One region of the Rahnella sp. 2050 genome, then DNA from elsewhere that is predicted to be linked to it. Evidence: riboswitches for the same ligand, from Rfam matches in the RefSeq annotation. Region 1 holds a riboswitch; each other region holds the start of a gene.

Region 1 (7,775 bases):
GAACTGACCGCATAGACGGCTTTTCGCCACACCAATCGTCGGCACGTCGATCATCAGACCAAAGTGACTGGCAACGCCGAGACGGCGCGGATGCGCGATCCCCTGCCCGTCGACAAAAACCAAATCAGGCTGCAATGAGAGTTGCTGCCAGGCTTGCAGCAGTGCGGGAAGTTCGCGGAAGGAAAGGAAACCGGGAATGTACGGCATAACAGTGGGAATGCGGGCAATCTGATATTCCACCAGTTCCAGCGTTGGGTAGCGCAAAACAGCCACCGCCGCACGTGTCACCTCACCGCCCTGTTCGAAACCGACATCCACTCCCGCGATCAACGCGGGAGTGGTAAATCCTGGCGGATCCTGCAGTTCGATCTGATCTGCGAGGATCCGTTGTTCTTCACGTAAAGCACGGGTATCGATCATACCGGGATTTCACTCGTGATATTGCCGGGACAGGCTATGCACCGCTTCCACAAAGGCACCCGCATTTTCCGGCGGGACATCCTGATGAATGCCGTGGCCCAGATTGAACACATGACCATTGCCTTTGCCGAAACCGGCCAGAATGGTCTCCACTTCCTGTTCTATACGCACTGGCGAGGCATACAACATTGAAGGATCCATGTTGCCCTGAATCGCGACTTTGTCACCCACACGACGGCGTGCATCGGCAATATCGGTGGTCCAGTCCAGACCCAGCGCATCGCACCCCGTTGCGGCCATCGCTTCCAGCCACTGACCACCGCCTTTGGTAAACAGAGTCACCGGCACACGACGTCCTTCGTTTTCACGGATCAGACCATCAACAATTTTGTGCATATAGTTCAGGGAGAATTCGCGGTAATCGCGAGGAGTCAACACGCCGCCCCAGGTGTCAAAAATCATCACAGACTGGGCGCCAGCTTTGATCTGTGCATTAAGGTAAAGAATGACGCTGTCTGCCACTTTATCGAGTAACAGATGCATAGTCGCCGGATCGGCGTACATCATCTTTTTGATTTTGGTGAAGGCTTTACTGCTGCCCCCTTCTACCATATACGTCGCCAGCGTCCACGGGCTGCCGGAGAAACCGATAAGCGGCACTTCACCTTGCAGGTTTTTACGGATGGTACGCACGGCATTCATGACATACCCGAGTTCCATTTCAGGATCCGGAACCGGCAGTTTTTCGACATCGGCACGATTCGTCAGTGGTGAAGAAAAACGCGGGCCTTCACCGGCTTCAAAATAGAGCCCCAGCCCCATCGCATCAGGAATGGTCAGGATGTCAGAGAACAGGATCGCCGCATCCAGCGGATAGCGACGAAGCGGCTGCAAAGTCACTTCACAGGCCAGCTCGGCATTCTTGCACAGCGACATAAAATCACCGGCTTCAGCGCGGGTTGCTTTGTACTCCGGCAAATAACGACCAGCCTGACGCATCATCCAGACCGGTGTAATGTCCACTGGCTGACGTAACAAAGCACGCAGGTAACGGTCGTTTTTCAACTCATTCATTCTTGCTCTTTCCTTCAGTATTCGGGCCGCCCGACAATCATCTGACAGCATTCTATCACGTAAAATCGCCTCTACTCTTCGTGTTCGGCACGACAAAGGGCAACGGTGTCTTCAATCAGGCGGCGCGCAATCGTCCCGGGCGGTGGCAACTGCGGCAATGCATCAAAGCGATACCAATTCGCGTTAAGCAACTCTTTCGGGTCATGCTGTATGTCGCCACTGTCGTAATCCGCCATAAATGCCATCATCAGCGAATTGGGGAACGGCCAGGGCTGGGAACTGATGTAACGGACATTTTTCACCCGGATGTTACTTTCTTCCATCACTTCACGTGCCACAGTTTCTTCCAGCGTTTCTCCGACTTCCACGAAACCCGCCAGAACCGTGTGAATACCATTACGATGACGGACATGCTGCGCAAGCAAAATCTCATCTCCCTTACGGATAGCCACAATGATGCAGGGCGCAATCTGCGGATAATAGCGTTCGCGACAGTGCCCGCAGAGTGCAGCCCACTCGGTTTTGCTGACGTGCATTTCATGTCCGCAGTAACCGCAAAACTTGTGAGAACGGTAAAACTCTGACAACTGCACACCACGCCCGACCAACTGGAATAATCCGCGATCTTGATCCAGCAACTGACGGGCAGAAACCATATGGTTTGGCATCGTCTGACGAACCAGCCAGACAGGTTCGCCCTGCCATTCGCCGATCTGCCGCGCTGTTTTACCGGTCAGAGAAAATTGTGCGGCGCTGCCAAACGGCAGTTCACCCTCAGGCAGCCATAGCTTGCCTTCCTGGCTGATGATCCACCAACCGTTGTGTTGCTCAGTAATCTGTAATTCCATAATTGTTGTTGCATAACCTCGTCGGGACTGACAATCTGAGTAAGATATTTACATATTAGTAACTTTTGGTTACTTTTTTTGTCGCTCACGGAGTCAACCATGCTAAATCGTCTGGAAAGACTGACCCAACGCGTTGGTGGCAGTAATGAGTTAGTGGATCAATGGCTGCACGCACGCAAAGAACTGCTGGTTTCGTACTGCACTTTCGTCGGTCTGAAACCCAATAAAGAAAAACATACACCTTTGAATGAAAAGGCGCTGGACAGTTTTTGCCATCATCTGGTCGACTATCTTTCTGCCGGGCATTTTCATCTCTATCCACGCATCATTGAAGAAGTCGATGGCGCAGGCAGCCCGAAAAAAGTACAGGCGGCAAAAATCTACCCTGCTCTGGAGCTGAATACTGAAGCTATCATGGCTTTCCATGACAGTTACACAGAAACTGATATTGACGATGACAATGCTTTCGCCTTTCACTATGCATTATCGGATATCGGTGAGGCATTAGATGCCCGTTTTCAACTGGAAGATCAATTAATTATCATGGCTTTTGAGCCAGCCCCGGAGAGTGTGCCACCTTCGGAAAATGAACCTGATCTCGCCAGACCGGCTTAACACGTTGCCACAATAAAACCCTGCTCAGGGTTATGGTTTTACTTGTAGTTTAAAAAAACGCCTCCTATATTGAGGCTTCTTGTCGGAGTGCCTAGCGCATAATTTTCTGTTGAGAATTACGCCAGGCTGAGACCGTTAATTCGGGATCCGCGGAACCTGATCGGGTTAGTACCCGCGAAGGGAACAAGAGTAATGTTATGCGTTCAGCGCAATCAGGCATCTGCCTGCATAAGGCCGCCCGTGCTGCACCGCCCATTTTTACTCCTGCCGTAAACCTCCTGACAAGCAATTTTCCATCACGTTTTTTTGCGAGGAATTTGCTATGTCGAGTACCCAAAAACCCGTTATTTCTGAAAAGAAACCGTCAAATCGCCGTGAACAACGCGCGCAGGCACAATCGTTTATCGACAGCTTGCAGGGCGAAGCTTTCCCCAACTCCCGGCGTATTTATCTTGAAGCTGACCGCGAAGATATCCGCGTGCCGATGCGTGAAATCCAGCTCAGCCCGACGCTGGTCGGCGGCGGCAAAGACAATCCGCAGTTCGAAGAAAACGAAGCAATTCCTGTTTACGACACCGCCGGACCTTACGGTGATCCGGCGGCAGTTATCGACGTGCATACCGGTCTGGGAAAATTACGCGCCCGCTGGATAAACGAGCGTGCGGACACGCAGGAACTTTCACAGGTCAGTTCCGGTTTTACTCAGCAGCGGCTGGCGGATGACGGGCTGGACCACCTCCGCTTCGAACACCTGCCGCGCCCTCGCAAAGCCATTGCGGGTAAAAATGTCACGCAACTGCATTACGCCCGCAAAGGCATCATCACACCTGAGATGGAATTTATCGCCATTCGCGAAAATATGGGGCGTGAACGGATCCGCGGCGAGGTTCTGCGCCAGCAACATCCCGGCGAAAGCTTTGGCGCGCATCTGCCCGCCAGTATCACTGCAGAGTTTGTGCGACAGGAAGTGGCTGCCGGGCGCGCGATTATTCCCGCCAACATTAACCACCCTGAATCAGAGCCGATGATCATCGGGCGTAATTTCCTGGTGAAAGTGAACGCTAATATCGGCAACTCGGCGGTGACATCTTCCATCGAAGAAGAAGTGGAGAAACTGGTGTGGTCGACACGCTGGGGCGCGGACACCGTAATGGATCTCTCCACCGGACGTTATATACATGAAACCCGTGAATGGATCCTGCGTAACAGTCCGGTACCGATCGGCACCGTGCCGATTTATCAGGCCCTGGAAAAAGTGAACGGTGTGGCCGAAGATCTGAACTGGGAAATATTCCGCGATACATTGCTTGAACAGGCCGAGCAAGGCGTCGATTACTTCACCATTCACGCCGGAGTGTTGCTGCGTTATGTGCCGATGACCGCCAAACGCCTGACCGGGATCGTGTCGCGCGGCGGTTCGATCATGGCGAAATGGTGTCTGTCACATCATCGCGAAAGCTTCCTGTTTGAGCATTTCCGCGAGATCTGTGAAATCTGCGCCGCCTATGATGTCTCGCTTTCATTGGGCGACGGCCTGCGTCCGGGTTCGATTCAGGATGCCAATGACGAAGCGCAATTCGCCGAATTACGCACACTGGGCGAACTGACCAAAATTGCCTGGGAATACGATGTTCAGGTGATGATCGAAGGTCCGGGACATGTGCCGATGCAGATGATCCGCCGCAACATGACCGAAGAACTCGAGCATTGTCACGAAGCCCCGTTCTATACCCTTGGTCCGCTGACTACCGATATCGCGCCGGGTTACGATCACTTTACGTCCGGTATTGGCGCCGCGATGATTGGCTGGTTTGGCTGCGCCATGCTCTGTTATGTCACGCCGAAAGAGCATCTGGGCCTGCCGAACAAAGAAGACGTTAAGCAGGGTTTGATTACCTACAAAATCGCAGCACATGCTGCCGATTTAGCTAAAGGCCATCCCGGTGCCCAAATCCGCGATAACGCCATGTCAAAAGCGCGTTTCGAATTCCGCTGGGAAGATCAGTTTAATCTGGCTCTCGATCCGGCAACGGCACGCGCCTACCACGATGAAACGCTGCCGCAGGAATCCGGCAAAGTTGCACACTTCTGCTCGATGTGTGGCCCGAAATTCTGCTCGATGAAAATCACTCAGGAAGTTCGCGATTACGCCGCTGCGCTTGAAGCCAAAACCCAGCCAATAGAACTCGTTGAATCCGGTATGGCGCAGATGTCTGCCGAATTCCGTTCGCGCGGCGGTGAGCTTTATCACCCGGCCGATAACCTCAGTTCGGAGAGCAGCAAATGAATCCGTCCTCTCAATCCTTTCCTGCCGTTCCATTCCACCTCGGTTTATATCCGGTCGTTGATACCGTGGAATGGATTGCCCGTCTGCTGGACGCGGGCGTTAAAACACTGCAACTGCGTGTGAAAGATTTGCCTGATGAGCAAGCCGAGCCAGCAATTATTGATGCCATCGCGCTCGGTAAAAAATATCAGGCCCGGTTATTCATCAACGATTACTGGCGTCTGGCGGTCAAGCATCAGGCGTATGGGGTGCATTTGGGTCAGGAAGATCTGGATACTGCCGATCTTGAGGCTATCCGTCAGGCCGGCTTACGGCTGGGCGTTTCCACGCATGACGATGCTGAAATGGCACGCGCTGTCGCGGTGAATCCTTCGTACATCGCCCTCGGCCATATCTTCCCGACGCAGACCAAAGATATGCCTTCGGCGCCGCAAGGGCTGGCAGAACTCACCCGACATGTTAAGAAGCTCGATGGCAGCTTTCCGACGGTGGCCATTGGTGGGATCAGCATCGACCGCGCGGCGTCGGTTCTCGACTGCGGCGTCGGCAGTATAGCCGTCGTCAGTGCCATTACGCAGGCGGCGGACTGGCGTGCAGCGACGGCACAACTGCTGGCCTTATGCGCCAGCAAGGTGCCGCAAGATGCTTAACGATGCGGCTTTTATGCGCTACAGCCGCCAGTTGATGCTGGAGGAATTCGGTCCGCTGGCACAGGAAAAATTACAGGCGGCGAAAGTACTGATTGTCGGCCTTGGTGGCCTCGGCTCTCCCGCAGCCTTGTACCTGGCAGCAGCAGGCGTAGGTAAGCTGATTCTGGCCGATGACGATCAATTGCATATCACCAATCTTCAGCGGCAAATCCTCTACCGTACGGCAGATCTCGATCAGCCCAAAGCCGTTCTGGCAAAGCGTGAACTGCTGCGCCTGAATCCGCTTTGCGAAGCGGTGGCCATCACGGAACGTCTGTCGGGAGAAGCATTGACCCGTGCCGTATCGGACGCCGATATCGTTCTGGATTGCAGCGATAACATGGAAACCCGGCATGCAGTTAATAAAGTTTGTGTGGATGCCGGTAAAACCTTGATCAGCGGCAGCGCCGTCGGATTCAGCGGACAACTTCTGGTTATTGAAGCCCCTTACGCTCACGGTTGTTACGCCTGTTTATATCCGGATCAGGAAACCGTACAGCGCAACTGCCGTACATCCGGCGTGCTCGGCCCGGTGGTCGGTACCATCGGTACATTGCAGGCACTGGAAGCGCTGAAGATTCTGGCTGGTCTGCCTTCTGTACTGAGCGGCAAATTACGTCTGTTCGATGGAAAAACGCAAAACTGGCGTTCACTGCAACTCACGCGTTCATCTGCCTGTGCCATCTGCGGAGGCCACGAGTGAACATTCTGGTCAATGATGAACCACACCAATTCAGTCAACCGCTCACGTTACTAAACCTGCTCAATTTGCTGGCGTTAAACCCTGCAGGCAGCGCACTGGCGGTTAACCAGGTCATTATCCCCCGTGATAACTGGCCAGCTCATTTACTGGAAGACGGTGATGAGATCTTGCTCTTTCAGGCGATAGCCGGAGGCTGACATGTTAAAAATTGCTGATACCACATTCACGTCGCACCTTTTTACCGGAACAGGAAAATTCGCCAGTCCGGCGTTGATGCAACAGGCGCTTGAAGCATCTGGCTCTCAGCTGGTGACTATGGCGATGAAACGCATCGATCTGCGTCGCGGAGGTGATGATATTCTGTCTCCTCTGCAACAGCTCGGCATCCGTTTGCTGCCCAATACATCGGGCGCTAAAACAGCTGAAGAGGCAGTATTTGCCGCGCAACTGGCAAGAGAAGCACTGGGCACAAACTGGGTGAAACTTGAAATTCATCCCGACGTAAAATATCTGCTGCCCGATGCCGTTGAAACATTGAAAGCCGCAGAGATTCTGGTGAAACAGGGATTTGTTGTTTTGCCGTATTGCAGCGCAGATCCGGTGCTGTGTAAACGTCTGGAAGAAGCGGGCTGCGCCGCCGTCATGCCGCTGGGTGCGCCGATCGGTTCCAATCAGGGGCTGCAAACCCGTGATTTTCTGCAAATCATCATCGAGCAGGCTCGCATTCCGGTCGTTGTTGATGCTGGCATTGGTGCACCAAGCCAGGCCGCTGAAGCGCTGGAAATGGGGGCCGATGCCGTGCTGGTCAATACGGCGATTGCTGTCGCAGGTGATCCGGTTGCTATGGCAACGGCATTCAGGCTGGCCGTTCAGGCTGGGATTATCGCCCGTCAAAGCGGATTAGGCGGCAGACAACGACACGCCAGCGCATCCAGCCCGCTGACCGGTTTCCTCAATACCTCGCAGGTGTTGTCATGAATAACTTCACAGATGTGTGGTCAACGCTGGACTGGGATGATATTTCACTGCGTATCAATAGCAAAACATCCCGTGATGTCGAACAGGCGCTCAGCCGCAACAAAATCAGTCGTGAAGATTTCATGGCATTGATTTCTCCCGCCGCGCTGCCTTACCTGGAA
Region 2 (7,775 bases), on a different contig from region 1:
ATTTACCCAACACATCGGTCTGGTGGTTCCGCTGGATGCAGCTAACGTCGATACCGATGCCATCATTCCTAAACAGTTTTTACAGAAAGTCACCCGTACCGGTTTTGGCCAGCATCTGTTTAATGACTGGCGTTTTCTGGACGATGCCGGTCAGGTGCCAAATCCTGATTTCGTGCTGAACAAACCGCGCTACAAAGGCGCGAGCATTTTGCTGGCACGTGAAAACTTTGGCTGCGGTTCTTCCCGCGAACATGCGCCATGGGCACTGACCGATTACGGTTTCCATGCTGTGATCGCGCCAAGCTTTGCCGATATCTTTTACGGTAACTCATTCAACAACCAGTTGCTGCCAATCACGCTGAGCGACGCCGAAGTGGATGAACTGTTTGAGCTGGTGAAAGCTAACGAAGGCATTCAGTTCGAAGTGGATCTGGAAGCGCAGACTGTTAAAGCGGGCGATAAAAGCTATCCGTTTGTCATCGACAGCTTCCGTCGTCACTGCATGATCAACGGTCTGGACAGCATCGGTCTGACCTTGCAGCACGAAGAAAATATCTCCGGCTACGAGAAGAATCAGCCTGCGTTTATGCAATGATCATTATCTGTAAACGATGAAGAAGGCGGGCCCAGCCCCGCTTTCTTCATCAGCCTTCAGGCATCCCCGAAAGCCTCTGCAAAGTTACCCCTGCATAGTCATCCTGTCTTCAGTTTCTTTGTCACGATTATTTCACTTACAGCGATGGGATCCTGGTACTTGCCTGATAAAAAATCGACTGAACCATAATTTTTTTCGATGGAAATAACATTAATCATATTCAAAACACTTCTAATATTTTTACTCAACAACGGCGAATGCACAAATATCGGCCACCATTTAATTAGCTTTTCTTAGAAACTATAAACTCCATTAATGGAACAGCCTCTCTATATACTTTTTTAATATATTTAGTAATATCTAACATAGGATAAGAAGAGGATGTTTTAAATAATCCTAAATTGGGATCGAGAAAAAAACATTCCGAAGCACTGTAGCGAAACGCCGCAACGGCATGATAGCCAACCTCACCCGGTACCTCAGAAAACCGGAAAGCAATGATCGCCCCGGTGAGAGGGTGAGCCTGACCAAAACTGTTTACCCCGTTAAATAACATGAAATCATTACGTGTTATCAGACGATACTGTAAACCGGGAACGCCAGTTATTCTTTCCTTTTCTGCCTGACGGAAATTTTTATAATTAACAAAGACCTGATGGCGTCCTGTCTGACGTTTCGGATCCTGCTGACTCTCCTTGCAGCTCCTCAGATAGCTCTCGTGCCGCCGGTATGAACGTTCAAGCAATAGCCTCAGCTTCGCAGTATCAGAGGGGATTAAGGCTTTCTTGTCAGGTGTCAGTGGCGTGGAGAACCAACCGGAAAGCCAGCCGGAAAACCAGCCCCCCCTTTGTTGTACCGGCCTTTCTTTTAATATATCGCCCAGCCACGTCAGGCATAACCCAATACAGCAGCCCTCAGATTTTTTCTCATCAATAAATGAATTATATGTTTTCCTGATAAGTACAACTGGAATCATATTTAATACCCTGCATTAGAATTTTAAGAAAGACGATATTATAGAAAATACTTTTCATTAGCCATACAGGTAAAGAGGATGCGAAGTACTTAAAACATTAATCTTTGCAGGATAAAAACAGATATTTCAAAATTATTAAGACGTTGCCGGAACAAGCAAAAAACGGAATATATTATTCAGTTGAATAGGTTAAAGAGCGAATAAATCGCTCATTAACCTTACGTCATTTAAACATCTTTGACTTTATACATCAGCCCGAGCGCCACCACCGCCAGCACAGTTGCTGCCCAGTAGACCGGATAATGGCCGAAGTTTTCCACGATAAAGCCCTGCAGCAACCCCGCGCAAATCACACCGGTGGAAATGCTGTTGGTGAATAGCGTAGTCGCTGAACCTGCCCTTCCCGGCATCAGATCCTGAAAATACAGCATGCCGATCCCCGCCACGATGCCGATGAAAATCGCATTGAACAGTTGCAGGATCATCAGCGCCGCCTTGAACTGAAACGCCACCAGTCCGGCATAGAAAATCACACCACTCGCCACGGCATACAGCATCAGCTTGCGTTTGCCGGTACGTTTCACCAGATACCCGGCCAGCAACATGGCAGGAATTTCCAGCCCGGCCGCCGTCCCCATCAGCAAGCCTGCCAGCCCTTCCGGCAGGCCCAAATCGCTGGTGATGTACAGCGGCATATCAATGACATACATGATATTGCAGGTCCACATCAGCAAAGAAGAAAAGAACAGCAGACGAACATCTTTGTTACGCCAGGCGCTGGCATGCACTACTTTTTCGTCCACTGGCAGTTCAAGGCGTGGTACTGAGGGCAGGAAAAACAGGATCATCAGTATGCTGCCGACAAACACCGCTGCCGCACTCAGGTACATTGGCGTAAAGCCGTAGTTCAACGCCACCATGAACGACAGCGGCGGGCCAAGCACCCAGGCCAGCGAGAGCATCGCACGCATCATCGAGCTGAACATCACCACTTCACTGGCGGAGCGATCCGCATGTTCCCGCGCCAGTGCAAAGAGCTGGGGCATCGACGCGTTACCTATCGCTGCCAGCAACACACCGACAGTGATCAGCACCAGATAATCGCGGCTGAAGGCAAAGACCAGACTGTTGCCGATCGCCATCAGGCAGCAGAACATCAGCAATTTCCGCCGGTCGCCTTTGTTATCGGAACGGTTAGCCAGCAGAAAGCTGATCGCGATCCCCGCGATGGCGTTAACGGTATAAAAGAAGCCGACCCACAGCGGACGGACCTTCACTTCGTTGGTCAGAAACAGACTCAGCGTCGGCGCCTGTAATGCACCCGCCACGCCGCACAGCAAGGAGACCACCAGAAAGGTGACATAAATACGATTAAAACGAGGTTTTGACATGACGTCGTCCCTGAGAAATGAATGCAGATAAAGCAAGACAGACAGTGTAGCGAAGTTTCAGTCGGTTCTGGAAAATGAGCATAAAAAAACCAGTGAGTTTCCTCACTGGCTGGTGACAATACACCATTACTCAGAAAATCGAATTTAGTCAGACCTGAAGTCACAGTCGCCGGCGGTATTGCTCGTCGTCCATCGTTTCCATATCCCACTGCGTGAGACGGGACAGAATATCCAGACGGTACTGCACCGGAACCCAGGACAGCCAGTCTGCATGATTTTTAGAGGCGTTTTTTTTGATGGCTTCAAAATAACGCTGATAGAAACGGGCGTTCAGACTGCGTTTCATGATGATCTCCGGTTGTTCACAACAGGCTTTCGTTGAGAAACAGTATCGGCGTAATATGAGGAAAGATAAATTGATGAAGATCGGCCACGGAGTTCCTCTTTTATGTCCTCATCCCGTTTGCAACAACAGTTCATCCGCTTATGGCAAAGCTGTCACGGTGAAGAAACTGAAACGACATTACAGGCACTGTCAGAAGTCCTGAACTGTTCACGCAGACACATGCGCTCGTTGCTCAGCACCATGCAGGGACAGGGCTGGCTGACGTGGGATGCAGAGGCCGGACGCGGCAAACGATCCACGCTGAAATTTCTTTATACCGGGCTGGCACTCCAGCAACAGCGCGCTGAAGAGCTGCTGGAACAGGACAGCATTGATCAGCTGGTACAACTGGTCGGCGACAAAACCCTGGTGCGCCAGATGCTGCTGTCCCAGCTCGGTCGCAGTTTCCGTCAGGGCAAACATATTCTGCGCGTACTGTATTATCGCCCGCTGATGAATCTGCTGCCCGGCACCATGTTGCGCCGTTCAGAAACCCACATTGCCAGACAAATCTTTAGCGGCCTGACACGCATAAATGAGGAAAATGGGGAAGCGGAAGGCGATTTAGCCCATCACTGGCAGGAAGTTTCGCCGCTGCACTGGCGGTTTTATCTGCGCCCCGCCATTCATTTTCATCATGGTCGCGAACTCGAGATGGCAGATATTATCGCCACGTTTATTCGCCTGAAAACGCATCCGCTGTTCAGCAACCTGAAATCAGTCACGACGCCCACGGCGAATGTCATAGATATCCACCTGAATGAACCCGACCGCTGGCTGCCGTGGTTGTTTGGCAATATCCACGCGATGATCCTGCCGCAGGAATGGCAGTCACTGCCTGATTTTGCCCGCCATCCGGTCGGCACCGGCCCTTACGCCGTGGTGCGTAATCTGAAAACACAGCTGCGCATCCGCGCCTTTGACGATTATTTTGGCTTCCGGGCACTGATCGACGAGGTGAATATCTGGGTATTACCGGAACTGAGTGAAGAGCTGGTGCATTCCGGCGTACAGCTTCAGGCCGATGAATCAGGCAAAAGCGAGCTGGAAAGTCGCCTTGAAGAAGGCTGCTATTTCCTGTTATTTGACCAGCGTTCGCCGGTCGGACAATCTGAAGAAACACGCCAGTGGTTGTGCGATTTACTCAATCCCATCGCCTTACTGAATAATGCCGAACCGATTTACCAGCGCTACTGGTCTCCGGCGTATGGCCTGCTGCCGCGATGGCATCACAAAGCGCCCCGGCCACGTCCGCCCAAACCGCAAAACCTGACGCAGGTAACGCTGACATTTTACGGCGAGCATTCCGAACATCAGGCGATCTGCAACGCCCTGCGCCCGTTGCTGGCGGAAGAAGGTATCGAACTGATTATTCAGATAGTGGATTACGCAGTCTGGCACCGCGGCGATGCCAAAAGTGATCTGTGGCTCGGCAGTGCCAACTTCACCCTGCCGCTGGAGTTTTCACTGTTCGCGCATTTCTACGAATTGCCGCTGGCAAAGCATTGCTTTAGCGAAGAGATGAACGACGATGCCGCCCTGTGGCACGCCGGGAATTTATCGATGGCGAAATGGAGCCAGAAACAGACGGTCAGCCATCAGATCCATCCCCTGTTCCATCACTGGCTGGTGCTACAGGGGCAACGCAGTATGCGCGGTGTGCGTATGAACACCCTCGGCTGGTTCGACTTTAAATCCGCCTGGTTTGCCCCACCGGACAGTTAATCGGACTATCGCATCGCGCCGTTAATCTCTAGAATGACATCCGTTCTCAACGGGGTGCCCGACTTGTTAAAGCTGCGATGTAAACGCCGTGAGCAAGTTTGGCTGAGATTTGAAACCCGTCGAACCTGATCCGGTTAATCCCGGCGGAGGGATTTGAGACTGCGCGATGCTTACTCAAAATCCTTTGCCCTTTCATTTTTTTGGAGCGCAAAGTTGAAAAAATTACTGTCCTGCCTGCTGTTACTTTCTGCACCTGCATTTGCGTCAAAACCTGTTTTGACGGTTTATACCTACGATTCTTTCTCTGCTGACTGGGGCCCCGGTCCCGCCATTAAAAAAGCCTTTGAAGCCCAATGCGGCTGCGAACTGAAATACGTGGCGCTGGAAGATGGCGTGTCTTTGCTCAACCGTCTGCGGATGGAAGGTAAAAACAGCAAAGCCGACATCGTGCTGGGGCTGGATAACAACCTGTTGCAGGCCGCTGAACAAACCGGTTTATTCGCCAAAGCACCGAAAACCAACGCCAGACTGACGGTGCCAGGCGGCTGGAATGACAGCACTTTCGTGCCTTACGATTACGGTTATTTCGCCTTCGTCTACGACAAAAATAAACTGAAGAATCCGCCAAAAAGCCTCGATGAGCTGATCAACAGCGACCAGAAATGGAAAGTGATTTATGAAGATCCACGCACCAGTACACCGGGTCTGGGCCTGATGCTGTGGATGCAAAAAGTCTACGGCGATAAAGCGCCGCAAGCGTGGGAAAAACTGGCGAAGAAAACTGTCACCGTCACTAAAGGCTGGAGCGAGGCTTACGGTTTATTCCTCAAAGGTGAAAGCGACCTGGTGCTGAGCTACACCACCTCTCCGGCATACCATATTGTCGAAGAGAAGAAAGATAACTACGCCGCAGCCGATTTTACCGAAGGGCATTACATGCAGGTCGAAGTGGCGGGCCAGCTGGCAAACAGCAAGCAACCGAAACTTGCTGAACAGTTCATGAAGTTCGTCACCACGGAAGATTTCCAGAAAGTGATCCCGACCGGCAACTGGATGTATCCGGTGGTGAATACCCCGCTGCCTGACGCTTTTAAACAACTGACGATTCCGGCCAAATCTCTGCAATACAGCGCACAGGATGTCGCTACTCATCGTTCACAATGGATCCAGGCATGGCAGAACGCCGTCAGCCATTGATCCCTCGCTGGCTGTTGCCGGGCGTCATCGCGTCACTGGCTATGTTGCTGGTGGCAGTACTGGCCTTAGGCTCTCTGTGGCGTCATGCGCCACAGATAAGCGGCGCATCGCTCTGGCACGATCCTTATCTCTGGCATGTGATCTGCTTTACTTTCTGGCAGGCGCTGCTTTCAGCGCTTTGCTCGGTGCTGCCCGCAATTTTGCTGGCACGCACCTTGTTCCGCCGCCGTTTCCCCGGCCGTCAGCTGTTATTACGTTTATGTGCGATGACGCTGGTCTTGCCGGTTTTGGTGGCGGTGTTTGGCATTCTCAGTGTCTACGGAAGACAGGGCTGGCTGGCGCAAATTTGCGGCTGGCTGGGCATGGATTACCGTTTCTCGCCGTATGGTTTACAGGGCATTTTGCTGGCGCACGTCTTTTTCAATCTGCCGCTGGCAGCGCGGCTCTTAGTGCAGGCACTGGAAAATATCGCCGTTGAGCAGCGCCAGCTCGCCGCACAACTCGGCATGAATATCTGGCAGCAATTCCGCTTTGTGGAATGGCCTGCCATTCGCCGGCAGATATTCCCCGCCGCCGCCTTAATCTTTATGCTGTGTTTCGCCAGCTTCGCCACGGTGCTTTCACTGGGTGGCGGTCCGCAGGCAACGACCATTGAACTCGCCATTTATCAGGCGCTAAGTTACGACTACGATTTAAGCCGCGCCGCCACGCTGGCCCTGATCCAGCTGTTTTGTTGCCTGGCGCTGGTGTTGCTCAGTCAGAAACTCAGTCAGGCGTTGCCGGTGGGCCAAACGCATTCTCAGCGCTGGCGTAATCCTGATGATTCCTGGCTGCGGCGCATCGCCGATGCCGTACTGATTGGCCTGGCGTTGTTGCTGATCCTGCCGCCGTTACTCGCCGTCATTACCGATGGCATAAACCGGGCAGCGGTCGGTGTTTTGCAACAACCCGCGCTCTGGCAGGCATTATGGACATCCGTGCGTATCGCGCTCGGCAGCGGATTATTGTGTGTGCTGCTGACCATGATGCTGCTGTGGAGCAGCCGCGAACTGCGGTTACGCAAGAGAAATAGCTGGGCGCAGGCGATGGATCTGAGCGGCATGCTGATCCTCGCGATGCCGGGTATTGTGCTGGCGACCGGTTTCTTCCTGTTGCTCGGCGATACCACCGGTTTACCACAATCGCCGTGGCCGCTGGTGATCCTCACGAATGCGCTGATGGCCGTACCTTATGCATTAAAAGTGCTGGATAACCCGATGCGCGACGTGGCAGAACGCTACACGCTGCTGTGTCTTTCGCTGGATATGCATGGCTGGCAGCGGCTGCGCCGGGTTGAACTCAGCGCACTGAAACGCCCGATTGCACAGGCACTGGCTTTCGCCTGTGTACTTTCGCTGGGGGATTTCGGTGTGATTGCCTTGTTCGGCAACGAGAATTTCCGCACCCTGCCGTTTTATCTGTATCAGCAGATTGGTTCCTACCGCAGCCAGGACGGCGCGGTGACGG
Region 3 (7,775 bases), on a different contig from region 1:
AATTTTACTGGCTGCATTTTGATATTGTGGAAGATATAGCAATCATTAAACCACAGCAAAATAGTCCCTCTTTACAGCTAAATATTCCACAGCATTGTAAAGTCAGGGACAGTGAAACCCTGTTAACGCTGTTCAGATTATTTTTATATGAACAGGAACGCGGCGGTAATTCTCTTGAGCTGTTCCTGATTTTGCTGTTAGAGGAAGTCTCGCGCGCCTGGCCGGAGAATGTCGAACCCGGCGGCCCCGGCGTGGCGCTGGCCTACAAAGCCCGTCAGCTGATCACCACACAGTTTCATCTGCCACTGGGGGCCTCTGAGCTGGCGCAGCGGCTGCACTGTAACGCGGATTATCTCGGGCGGGTTTTCCGCCTGACCTTTCAGATGACGCTGACGGATGCGCTGCATAAACAACGTGTCGCTGCAGCAGAAAAGCTGTTACTGGCCAATACCGGCAATGTGGCAGACGTGGCACGCCTGACGGGGTTTAACGATGTGGCGTATTTTCGCCGGGTATTTCGTAAACTGCTGGGTATCACACCCGCGGCCTATAAAAAGCTGTATTGCCGGGAGCATATAAACTCCCAATAATTTGATGAAAGCTTGCGCTAACAATCTCAAAAACATCAGAAAACTCATGTTAGTATTGTCGTTTCCCGACTTTAAAGACAACTTTTGCCCATGACAGACTCCTTTGAATTTCTCAGTAATGTGCCGGTTAATCAGCAGATTTATCGCACCTTGCGTCAGGACATCGTCACCTGTGCCATCGCGCCGGGGGCATTCCTGTCGGAGAAAGAAATTTCCACACGCTTTAATGTGTCCCGCCAGCCGGTTCGCGAAGCTTTTATCAAACTGGCCGAAGCCGGGCTGGTTCAGGTTTTACCGCAACGCGGCACCTATGTAATGAAAATTTCCTCCAAGCGGGTTGCCGACGGACGCTTCATTCGCGAAGCAGTCGAAACCGCCGTGGTACGCCGTGCAGCCATGGTCGCCACCGATAAAGATCTGGCCTTGCTCGAACATAATCTTGAGCGTCAGACGCTGGCGGCAAAGAGTCAACAAACGCAGGAATTCCTGTTGCTGGATGATGAGTTCCACCGCACGATTGCGCAGATCATCGACTGCCGCCTGGCATGGGAAACCGTCGAGCACATCAAAGCGACAATGGATCGCGTGCGCTTTTTGACACTCAGTAAAGTGTCACCGCCGGAAAATCTGATTGCACAACATTATGCGATTTTTGACGGGCTGAAAGCGCATGACCCGGACGCCGCTGAAAAAGCTATCCGCATTCATTTGCAGGAAATGATTTCCACCATTACCCCGATTGCCGAACAGAACAGTGACTGGTTTGATGCCGAGTAAGTAAAAGGACGTTGTAATACACAAACAGTGAACGACAGCGATCAAATTTTGCGGGTTATCCCTAAAATCTGTATGACAACTTGGTGTAAGCTGTAAACCACATCAATATCGTGGATACTTTTATGCCAGCCGCAGCCGCCCTGAAAAAAAGCTACTACAGTGCCGATCAGTCACTGTCCCTCTCCCAGCTCGATAACGAGAAAATCACCCAGATCGTTCACGATCTGGACGTGGCAGAAAGCGAAAAAGAACATTACGTCACGGGCTGGATGGGACAGAACAGCGTGGTACTGGTGAGAAATTATCAGGACAAACGGGGCACTTCCAGCGGCCTGGTGATGTCACGTGGCAACCGTTACAAACTCACCGTTCAGGCCATCACTTTCCGCATCCCCAAAGTACTGCTGTGGGTCACATTCCGCCGTAAGCCCCGCACCATGACCGTTATTGCCTATAACAAGCTGGGTGATCAGGCGACCGGCCTGCAACAGTTCATGCATGTGCAGGATCCTGAACTCAGGGAGAAACTGGAACAGGACTGGCGTGAACTGAACGATTATCTCGGCATGGCCTGCTGGCAGATGGATAACAACCGCCCGCAGTGGCGCCAGTTGTATGCGGATATCACGCCGCAAGCCCTCCTGACGCTGGCTGAATCACCGTGGTTCAGTGGCAAAAAACTGCAAAAGGATGGCGAATTTGAAGGGCTGTGGTCACACGGACAATTTATTGGCCGCCGCAGCGGTGAGCATGCGGCATTGCTGCTGTCGTGGCAGGACGAGGAGAACGACGATATTGCCAGCTATCTGTTTGAACGGATGTCAGCAACTAAAATCCGCGTCATGCTGCGCCCGCGTAAAGAAGAAAAATTCTATCCGCTGAACCCGTTTGATGCCGTTCATTTGCAACAGGCGCTGACGAAATTTCATCAGGTTGAACAGGCGCTGAGCGAAACCCAGCACCAGGCATAATCCGCGGTTACCACCAGCGGTGGAAATGATGCACAGGCCCGATACCGTGGCCGACTTCCAGTGAGTCGGCCTGCATCAGCGCCTGCTGTAAATAGGCTTTGGCTTCGCGTACCGTATCGGCCCAGTTGTGATGACGCGGACGTAACGCGGCCAGCGCGGCCGACAGCGTGCAACCGGTGCCATGAGTATGTCGGGTATTCACACGCGGCGCAGTAAACCGCTCACGGGAACCGGTCACAAACAACCAGTCAGGGCTTTCCTCATCACTCAGATGTCCCCCTTTCATCAGCACGGCACCACATCCCATCGCCAGTAAGGCTTCTCCCTGCTTACGCATTTCGGTTTCATTCGCCGCCACCGCACAGTCCAGTAACGCCGCCGCTTCGGGCAGATTTGGCGTAATAATGGAAGCCTGCGGGATCAGCAAACGACGCACGGCATCCACGGCCTCCGGCAGCAGTAACGGATCGCCACTTTTCGCCAGCATCACGGTATCCAGCACCACAAACGGCGGCTGATAATGTCTGAGTCGCTCCGCAACCGCCTCCACAATCTGACTGTTCGCCAGCATGCCGATTTTCGCACTGTCGATCCGCACATCGCTCAGTACGGAATCGAGCTGCGCTGAAACGAAACCGGGCTCAATGTTATAGACCGACTGCACACCACGGGTGTTCTGCGCCACCAGCGCGGTGATCACACTGGTGCCGTACGCACCCAGCGCCGAGAAGGTTTTCAAATCCGCCTGGATCCCCGCCCCGCCACTCGGATCTGTGCCTGCAATCGTCAGTGCATTAATACGTTTCATTGTATTTCCTCGCCATTCAGCCATTCCTCGCCCATTAAATACAGATTATCGAGGTATTCAGGCGTGAAACTGCCCGGCCCCTTCACGACCGCACAGGCGCGCTCGCCGGCACAGGACATCACCCGGCAGGCGGCGGCCACGTTATCCAGGCGATCACCCGGCAAAGCCACAAAGGCCGCCACCACCGCAGATAATGCGCATCCGGTACCCACCACGCGGGTCATCATCGGATGTCCGCCAGCCACCGCCCAACTGCGCATCCCGTCGGTGACGTAATCGGTTTCACCCGTCACAGCCACTACCGCGCCGGTCTCCCGCGCCAGTTGCTGTGCGGCAGGTAAGGCAGAAAGGGAATCATCACCGCTGTCCACGCCGCGCCCGGACGCACTGAGGCCGCTGAGAGCCAGGATTTCCGAGGCATTACCGCGGATTGCGGCAGGTTTAAGTGTGATGATTTCACGACAGAATTCTGTACGCCAGCTCAGACCGCCGACAGCAACCGGATCCAGCACCCAGGGCTTTCCGGCCTGAGTGGCTGCGTGAATAGCCGCCCGCATCGCATCGGCATGGGGATGTGTCAGCGTGCCGACGTTCACCAATAAGGCATCGGCAATGGCGCCAAATTGCGCCGCTTCGGCGGGATCAACCACCATCGCCGGAGATGCACCCAGCGCCAGCAGGACATTGGCGGTAAAAGATTGCACCACGTCGTTGGTCAGGCAATGAACCAGCGGCGCTGAAAGGCGGAGTTGTTTGAGAGAAGTGGCGGCTAAGGCGCCGGGCAAGAAGTTAGGTCGGGTATTCATAAATCTCCCCACCGGCACTCAGGAAGGCGGTATCAGGAGAGATACCTGACTTCCCTACGCTGGCATAATCCAGATCAGGTAATACGGGTAAAATCTCAGCCCTGCTTTGCAGCGGGCACCCCGAGTCAAGGGAACATTATTGGCGGCGAAGGTCAGAAGATCAATCAGGAAATGCGTTAAAAACCACTGTTCTCTAATAGGACAGTATTAACATATCCATTGGTTTGACAGGAATACCCTTACTAAGGCGGCTTTTCATTAATATGTTATTTTTGCCACAAGCATCACATATACCTGCTAATCTATATCAAATACCGTCTGGTTTTATATATGCTTAAGAATATCTATAAGTGCTTTTACTTATTGAAATGATTATATTAAATTCATGAATAATATACATCAGCGTTAGCAGAGGAATGTGATGTGAAATTAATTATACAAATACCTTGCTTTAATGAAGGTGGCACGTTGGCTATTGCTCTGAATGCCTTGCCCCGGCATGTTGAAGGCTTTGATAGCGTTGAATGGCTGATTATTGATGATGGCAGCTCAGACGATACCATCGACGTGGCCAGGAAAAATGGCGTAGACCACATAGTCAGGCATAAGACCAATAAAGGCCTGGCTTATGCATTCATGACAGGAATTGATGCCTGTTTAAAATTTGGTGCCGACGTCATCGTCAATACTGATGCCGATAATCAATATAATGCAGATGATATTCCGAAATTAGTTGCCCCAATACTCTCGTCACAGGCAGAATTTGTTATTGGGGAACGTCCAATTCAGGCAATTGAACACTTCTCACCTTTGAAGAAATTACTTCAAAAACTAGGGAGTTGGGTTGTGCGGACGGCCAGTAAAACGGATATTCCTGACGCGCCCAGTGGTTTTCGTGCAATTAACCGCGAAACGGCTCAAAAGCTTATAGTTTTCAGTAATTATACTTATACCCTTGAAACTATTATCCAAGCCGGACAGAAAAACATCTCTATTACATCCGTACCTATCAGAGTAAATGATGACTTACGCCCTTCCCGACTGGTGAAAAGTACATTTTCATATATCAAAAGAAGCGTAATCACAATTATAAGAATATTCGTGATCTATCGTCCATTCAGATTTTTTGGAACCATTGGCTTGACACTTTTCACCATTGGATTTTTGATCGGACTACGTTTCTTATTCAAATACTTTACGGGAGATGGCACAGGAAATATACAGTCTCTAATTTTGGCATCTATCTTGTTGGGGATGGGATTTCAGACCTTGCTGATTGCATTCGTTGCAGATTTGCTTTCTGCTAACAGAACATTACTTGAAGATTTAAGATTTAAAACCGCACAACTGCACAACTGCACAACAGAAATCCTCAACCTTTGGCAAAAAAAAATTATCCACCTGAAAAAGATCAATTATAAAACTAGAAAATTATTACAATAGGAAAAATGATGGCTATAAAAATTGCTGGTGGTAAAACTGAAGATGGTATTGTTGTAGGTAATAATTACGATAAATATGCTTCTAAAAATCCAATAGTACGCTGGATGATGAAAGGGTTCGAGAATTCTCTTTCAGGACTTGTTGCAACCGTTGATCCTCAGACGATCCATGAAGTTGGATGTGGCGAAGGATATTGGGTTCTTAAGTGGAATAAAGAGGGAATTGATGCGAGGGGGTGTGACTTTTCACAACAAATTATTAGTATTGCACAAGAAAACTCATCCTCAGAAAATTTGCCCGCTTCATTATTCAAAACAAGAAGTATTTATGACCTCAATAAATCTGAGGATTCTGCGGAGCTGATTGTCTGTTGCGAGGTGCTGGAGCATCTGGAAGATCCTGAAGCAGGCTTAAAGGCAATAAAAAAAGTAGCCGATAATTATGTCATATTAAGTGTTCCCAGAGAGCCTTTGTGGCGAGTACTTAACCTTGCCCGTGGGAAATATGTTAAGGATATTGGAAACACTCCCGGTCACTTACAACACTGGTCAAAAAAATCATTCATAGAATTAGTTGATAAACACTTCATTATTGTTGAAGTGAAAAGCCCATTACCATGGACAATGATTTTATGTCGCCAGCGTTAAAATTTAATAAATCGACGATAAATATCGCACTTAATATCCTGGGTAGCGGATTGGCAATAATCGGCGTCATTTTTGTCGTAGCACGCCTCCATAATTATTGGCAAAAAGCGGACATTCAATCTTTACCTCCTGTCTCTTGGTTATTGATTGGGTTTATGGCCATATGCTATGGCATAATAAATTTGTTACTTGCTATTGCATGGAAAAGCATCTTACTTCACTTGACTATTTCTGTCGAAAAAAGGTGGGCAATCAGAACTTATGGGATATCTCAGCTTGCTAAATATATTCCCGGGAATATTTTTCATATAGCGGGAAGACAAGCTATAGCAATGGCTTCAGGATACCCTTCCAGGCAAGTTTTAAAATCAAATTTTTATGAATTAATATTGATAGCAATAGCAGGTAGTACCTCTATATTTCTCATTATACCAATAATATTCCCCGTCATACCGCAAGTTATAGGGGTAATGATTACCGTCTTAAGCATCATCATAACCTTCGCTGTAATTAAAGTATTTTTTAGTAAGCAACTTTCGTATGCATTCTTATTGCAACTACTATTTCTTTCTCTGTCTGCAATAATATTTACTTTTATTTTAACAGAAATTTCATTCAAAGAACGAATACCATTAAACTACTATATTTATATATTTGGCGCATATACCATTGCATGGCTTGTAGGGTTAATCACTCCGGGAGCGCCAGCAGGAGTGGGCATAAGAGAGTTAGTTATTGTTTTTTGTCTGCGATCTATTATCCCAGAGTCTGAATTGTTGCTAGCCGTGGTATTAGGGCGTTTTGTCACCGTTCTCGGGGATGTCGTATTCTATTTCTATGTATACACGCTATTGAATATCAAAAAGGATAAAAGTCATGAGCCTGTTAAATAAAGATAAAATGGCCCTGCTTGTGTTTGTGATTTTTTTCATCCTTTGCACTGGCTACTATTTAAACACTGACTTAGGGTTGTTTCCTGATGAAAACCCGCATCTCGGATATGTTCTTGATGTTGCCAAACACGGCTTCCCTGATTATACATCTGGAAAATCATATGGTTCTGTAAAGTTGAACAGGCTCGAGCACCCGGCACTTTATTATATCATTGCAGGAATAATAGATAATATCGCAACTTTACTTAGCTCGCCTCTTTATAAGTCTTTACGCATTATCAATTTCTTCATATCTTCACTTACGCTAATCTTCATCTATAAAAGCCTAAAATCTTTTAAAGTAAATAATGAATCTGCTATTCTCTCAATGCTGGTACTCATCAGTATACCTATGTTTATCTTGCTTAGCGCTTCGATAAATAATGACCCTCTTATGATTTTAGGATGTGCTCTGGTATTTTATGGTCTCAGCCTCTACTATAATTATCATTCTGTCAGGCATACATTGCATTATATATTAATTGGCGGAATTATCGTTTCTTTGACAAAGGCCACTGGTGCTTTATCTGTTGTTTGTATTCTTTTTATATTCATCCTTATAGAAAACAAAAGACTGCTCATCAAATGCAATGAATTGAAACGCGCAGATTTTATTTACATAACCCTCTCAATATTATGTGTTGTGACCTATTATGTTTTCATGCTGCTCACTTATGGAAAGTTTTTCCCGGCACCTCAGGGTGATCCAAGTGATTGGTTCCACGCCGCTAATCCTGACGCACCACGCTTTACAAAAATGGAGTACATTACTGCTTTTTATCAGTCAAACTTAAATACATT

Evidence for each region. A riboswitch is a leader RNA that binds a small molecule or an ion and turns the genes downstream of it on or off. The one in region 1 is predicted to bind thiamine pyrophosphate.
Region 2: another riboswitch for thiamine pyrophosphate. It lies ahead of thiB (thiamine ABC transporter substrate binding subunit); the one in region 1 lies ahead of thiC (phosphomethylpyrimidine synthase ThiC).
Region 3: another riboswitch for thiamine pyrophosphate. It lies ahead of thiM (hydroxyethylthiazole kinase); the one in region 1 lies ahead of thiC (phosphomethylpyrimidine synthase ThiC).

What each region holds. Positions count from the first base shown of each region.
Region 1 covers NZ_JBEPKE010000015.1:5,641-13,415, forward strand. Annotated here, with positions in the region: gene nfi (deoxyribonuclease V) at 1-420, opposite strand, end outside; gene hemE (uroporphyrinogen decarboxylase) at 430-1,494, opposite strand; gene nudC (NAD(+) diphosphatase) at 1,566-2,342, opposite strand; gene ABIC79_RS25225 (Rsd/AlgQ family anti-sigma factor) at 2,442-2,957, shown strand; TPP riboswitch at 3,031-3,157, shown strand; gene thiC (phosphomethylpyrimidine synthase ThiC) at 3,280-5,244, shown strand; gene thiE (thiamine phosphate synthase) at 5,241-5,894, shown strand; gene ABIC79_RS25240 (HesA/MoeB/ThiF family protein) at 5,887-6,636, shown strand; gene thiS (sulfur carrier protein ThiS) at 6,633-6,833, shown strand; gene ABIC79_RS25250 (thiazole synthase) at 6,835-7,614, shown strand; gene thiH (2-iminoacetate synthase ThiH) at 7,611-7,775, shown strand, end outside.
Region 2 covers NZ_JBEPKE010000002.1:387,016-394,790, reverse strand. Annotated here, with positions in the region: gene leuD (3-isopropylmalate dehydratase small subunit) at 1-595, shown strand, start outside; gene ABIC79_RS09005 (hypothetical protein) at 879-1,571, opposite strand; gene ABIC79_RS09000 (MFS transporter) at 1,799-2,962, opposite strand; gene sgrT (glucose uptake inhibitor SgrT) at 3,123-3,308, opposite strand; gene sgrR (HTH-type transcriptional regulator SgrR) at 3,411-5,072, shown strand; TPP riboswitch at 5,113-5,242, shown strand; gene thiB (thiamine ABC transporter substrate binding subunit) at 5,286-6,269, shown strand; gene thiP (thiamine/thiamine pyrophosphate ABC transporter permease ThiP) at 6,245-7,775, shown strand, end outside.
Region 3 covers NZ_JBEPKE010000001.1:1,432,153-1,439,927, forward strand. Annotated here, with positions in the region: gene ABIC79_RS06335 (AraC family transcriptional regulator) at 1-590, shown strand, start outside; gene ABIC79_RS06340 (GntR family transcriptional regulator) at 681-1,367, shown strand; gene ABIC79_RS06345 (hypothetical protein) at 1,490-2,338, shown strand; gene thiD (bifunctional hydroxymethylpyrimidine kinase/phosphomethylpyrimidine kinase) at 2,346-3,146, opposite strand; gene thiM (hydroxyethylthiazole kinase) at 3,143-3,952, opposite strand; TPP riboswitch at 3,987-4,085, opposite strand; gene ABIC79_RS06360 (glycosyltransferase family 2 protein) at 4,376-5,395, shown strand; gene ABIC79_RS06365 (class I SAM-dependent methyltransferase) at 5,404-6,042, shown strand; gene ABIC79_RS06370 (hypothetical protein) at 6,027-6,935, shown strand; gene ABIC79_RS06375 (ArnT family glycosyltransferase) at 6,919-7,775, shown strand, end outside.